Regions from separate parts of the Alcaligenes ammonioxydans genome, predicted to be linked through region 1. Evidence: riboswitches for the same ligand, from Rfam matches in the RefSeq annotation. Region 1 holds a riboswitch; the other holds the start of a gene.
The links. Region 1 has a riboswitch for glycine ahead of FE795_RS17260 (D-amino acid dehydrogenase). Riboswitches for the same ligand answer to the same signal wherever they lie in the genome.

Region 1 (2,202 bases):
CAATCTTGGCCTCTTCGTCCAGCAAACTGACCCAGGGGGCTGCATGTTGGGCTTCGGGCGTATCCAGGTACACCGAGATGGAGTAGCCCTTGACGGGATAAATATTGATGTAGTCGCCCAGCATACGGGCCAGGTGGCGGCTGCCTACGCCAGCGCACACGACCAGGGAGTCCACGGACAGCGTATGGGTGTGGGCATCTGCACCTTCGCCGGTACGGAGCTGGATACGGTGCGGTGGGCCGCAATCAATACCCAGGACTTCGGTATCCTGCAGAAACTTCACGCCGCGCTTGGCGCACGCATCGGCCAAGCCGCGGGTGTATTTGTGAATATCGCCGGTGGCGTCCGAGGGCGTGAAGAAACCGCCGTAATAGGTGCCTTGCAGAGCAGGTTCGATCTGATGGATTTCTTCGTTGGTAACGGTACGGCGTTCCAGACCGCCTTTTTGCAGTAGCTGGCTGACTTTTTTGCCAGACTCAAAGCCGCCGGGCGTGTGGTAAATATGCAAAATGCCGCGCTGCTCCAGGTCGAAATCAATATTTTCGTCCTTGGCCCACTGATACAAGTTTTCGCGAGCGGCAATGGCCAGCTTGACGGTCTCGATCGTGTTGCGCTCGTAACCGGAAATTGCCCCCACAAATTGGCCCATCCAGCTGTATTTGTGCCAGCTTGGCTTGGGGTTGAAGAGCAGTGGAGCGTCCTTGCGCATCATCCATTTCAAGCCTTTGAAAATGGTGCTGCGGCTGTTCCAGACCTCGGCATTGCAGGCGGAAAGCTGCCCGCCATTGGCAAAAGAAGTTTCCATCGCGGGGTAGCGAAGGCGGTCAATAACGGTGACTTGATAGCCCTTCAGACTAAGGGCGTAGGCGGTGGTGATTCCGGAAATACCGGCACCAATGACGGCAATATGCGACATAACAGGCTCCTGACAGGTGAATTACCACCGAGTAGTGGCAATACCCCATCTGTCCTGTGACCTGAGAGTTTATCCAACCTGTGCATCTGGCTGGGCTCCTTCGGTGGGCGTCAAACGCCGCTCTCCAGAGTGTCGGGCTGGTACGATCCTTTTGCCTGAGAGATTCCGGGGTGGTTGCTCCGTCGGCGCCTGACTGAACAGGTCTCTTTCATACCGCCTGTAGTGACGCGACTACATTAGCCGCGCTTACAAAAGTTTGCAATCAGGGTAAACCGGGAGCTGTGGGGGGCGGCTCCCGGTTTGGAGCGATGGATCAGGAGGGGTAAATCCACAGTTTGGAGGGCGGCAATTGCAGATGATGCACGCCACTGGGCAGTGGTTCAGGTCCGAAAGCTCGCAGTGTGCCGGCAGTCGGGTCGGCCATGCGGAAAACGTGCTCCCACTTGTCGCCCAGATACATGCTGGTGGATAGCTGCAGTGGCAGCGTATCGGGGCCGGGCTGCGCATTCAGTTGCACTTGTTCGACGCGAATCACGGCGGTGGCGTGCTGGCCGGCGCTCAGAGGAGCGGCGGCATGGCCCCATAACTCCCAACCAGGGCCGCTAAGCCGAGTTTGTTGATCGCGTTGCTCGGTAACCTTGCCTTGCAGATGATTGTTCGAGCCCATGAACTCGGCGGTGTACAGGGTCTTGGGATTGCTGTAGACCTCTTGCGGGGTACCTTGTTGCTCGATTTCGCCACCATTCAGCAACAGGATCCGGTCCGAAATCGCCATGGCCTCCGCCTGGTCATGGGTTACCATCAAAGCGGACAGGCCCATTTTCACAATCAGTTCGCGCAGGAACACGCGGGCCTCTTCACGCAGCTTGGCATCCAGGTTGGACAGTGGCTCATCCAGCAAGATGACCGGGGGGTTGTAAATCAGCGCACGGGCAATGGCCACACGCTGCTGTTGCCCTCCAGACAGTTGGCTGGGGTAGCGCTCGCCCAGGCCTTTCAACCCCAATTGATCCAAAATGGCGTCCACCCTTTGGCGGCTTTGCGCCTTGGAGGTTTTGCGCAGCGTGAGCGGATAAGCCACATTGTCCTGCACGGTCATGTGTGGCCACAAGGCATAGGACTGGAAAACCAGGCCCAGATTGCGCGCCTCGGCGGGCAGGTCGATACGGTTTTGCGAGTCGTACAGCACGTTCTCATTGATGGCGATACGCCCTTGGGAGGGCTGTTCGAGCCCGGCAACCGCACGCAGCAAGGTGGTTTTGCCACTACCCGAGGCCCCCAGCAGG
Region 2 (2,202 bases), 300 kb from region 1:
TGCGGCAACACGGCCCCTGGCAGGGCCGTGTTGGGCGCAGGGGATCTTAACGGACGCTTTGCGCCGCCAGGCCCAGGGCCAGATGCTGTTTCATGCGTTTCTTGTAGAAAGGCAGGCAGATGAACAGCGCCAGGAACCAGAACGGCGTGGCAATCAGGCCGATCAGGGTTTCTTCTTCCTGGCTGAACAGATAGAGCGCGAAGGCAAAGAAAGCCAGGGTCAGGTAACACATGGGAATCGCAAAGGGCATTTTGTAGCTCGATGCGGCATGGGCTTCGGGGCGAACCCGGCGGTACTTCAGGTAGGTGATCAGGATCACGGCCCAGACAAAGATAAAGCAGATGCTGGCCACGGTGGTCACGATGGTGAACACACGCATGACATCGCCTTCTGCATACAGCAGGAACAGGCTGGACAGCAACAGGGCGCAAGAATAGATCAGGCCATTGCGGGGGGTACCATTGCGCGACAGCTGGCTGAATGCTTCAGGAGCCAGCTTGTTCTTGGACAGACCGTACAACATGCGGCCTGTCGAGAACATGCCGCTGTTGGCCGAGGACAGGGCCGAGGTCAACACCACGAAGTTGATGATGGCAGCGGCTGCACCTACGCCGATCAGCAAGAACATGTTCACAAAGGGGCTCTTGTTGGGGGCCACAATATCCCAGGGAGTGACGGTCATGATGGCGGTCAGGGCCAGCACGTAAAACACAATCACGCGAACGGGAATCTTGTTGATGGCTTTGGGCAGGTTCTTGGCAGGGTCCGCTGTTTCAGCCGAGGCCGTACCCACCAGCTCAATACCCACGAATGCGAAGATGGCGATCTGGAAGGCAGCAAAAAAGCCACCCAGGCCATTGGGGAACATCCCGCCCCGATCCCACAAGTGGGTCAGGCTGGCTTTTTCACCGGTTGGGCCCACAAAGCCGGTAAACAGCAGATACGCACCCACGCCAATCAGGGCCACAATGGCAATAATCTTGACCAGTGCAAACCAGAACTCCAGCTCACCAAATAATTTGGCCGACAGCAGATTAAAGACCAGCAAAAAAGCAATGCAGGCCAGTCCTGGTAACCACAATGGAATATCCGGCCACCAGAATTGGGTATAGCCGGTAATGGCCACAATATCTGCAATCCCAATGACTACCCAGCAAAACCAATAACTCCAGCCCAGAAAATAGCCCATGGTCGGGCCTAGAATATCGGCGGCGAAATCGACAAAAGATTTGTATTCCAGATTATGCAGAAGCAATTCTCCCATTGCCCGCATAACAAAAAACAAAAAGAACCCGATGATCATGTACGTAAACAAGACCGAGGGGCCGGCCAGGCTGATCGTGCGGCCTGATCCCATAAATAGCCCTGTGCCGATAGCGCCTCCAATTGCTATCAGTTGCAGGTGCCGGTTTTTCAACGAGCGCTGCAGTCCAGATGAATGTTGCTGAGACACACTGTTCTCCTGATTTTTATTCGTTCAAATGCGTAATTATGACTGTGCTGCGAGAAAACAAAGGGTACAACCCGTCCTCAAGGACGGTTTTCTTGATACCGATCTAAATATGATGGGGAGCGCACAACAGTCCTCCTTGTTCTGATGACATGAAATGTCAGAACAGACCTGTGTGCGATTAAAAATAGAAATAAAGTAGTGGTGGGTCAGGCGTCCAGAAAAGGCACCTGACTATCTGCTCATAGATAGACTCCGGACAAATAGGTGAACAAAGACCATATGGTCTCTGTACCCCCTCTGTCCGTTTACCTGAGAGCTTATCCATCGGTTCGCGATGGTCCCCTTCGGTGGGCACGGGTGTGCCTCTCTCCAGATGGTCAAAGGTTCAGGATTCTTTTGCCTGAGAGATTCCGGGGTCGTTGCTCCGTCGGCGCTTCATCAATGTGAAGACTCTCACCTGAACCGTTATTGACGCCGCTATTGTATAGACAGGCAAAAAGCGATGACTACTAGCGTTAACCTGTAGTGTTTTAAGACGGGTAATTCTTGTTTCTTGGCCGGTTTTGTGGCTATGTGGGACCGCAGACATGAGGCGCAGAACGCTTGGCAGCTGGGCACTGAAGCGGGCCGATGCGATGCATCAGAGGGTCGACAGGCTTAAGAGCGTTTAGCAAGCGGGTGTCAATGACAAGCAAGGCGTAACGCAAGGGGAGTGACTAAGGTTATGGCGGGTCCTGCTCAAGCCGCAG

Region 2: it holds a riboswitch for glycine, as region 1 does, so the genes downstream of both, FE795_RS06225 (amino acid permease) here and FE795_RS17260 (D-amino acid dehydrogenase) in region 1, are expected to answer to the same signal.

The regions. Positions count from the first base shown of each region.
Region 1 is NZ_CP049362.1:1,675,706-1,677,907, forward strand. Features, by position in the region: gene FE795_RS17260 (D-amino acid dehydrogenase) at 1-916, opposite strand, end outside; glycine riboswitch at 965-1,045, opposite strand; glycine riboswitch at 1,050-1,137, opposite strand; gene FE795_RS07585 (ABC transporter ATP-binding protein) at 1,230-2,202, opposite strand, start outside.
Region 2 is NZ_CP049362.1:1,379,511-1,381,712, forward strand. Features, by position in the region: gene FE795_RS06225 (amino acid permease) at 47-1,417, opposite strand; glycine riboswitch at 1,832-1,921, opposite strand; gene FE795_RS06230 (isochorismatase family protein) at 2,176-2,202, opposite strand, start outside.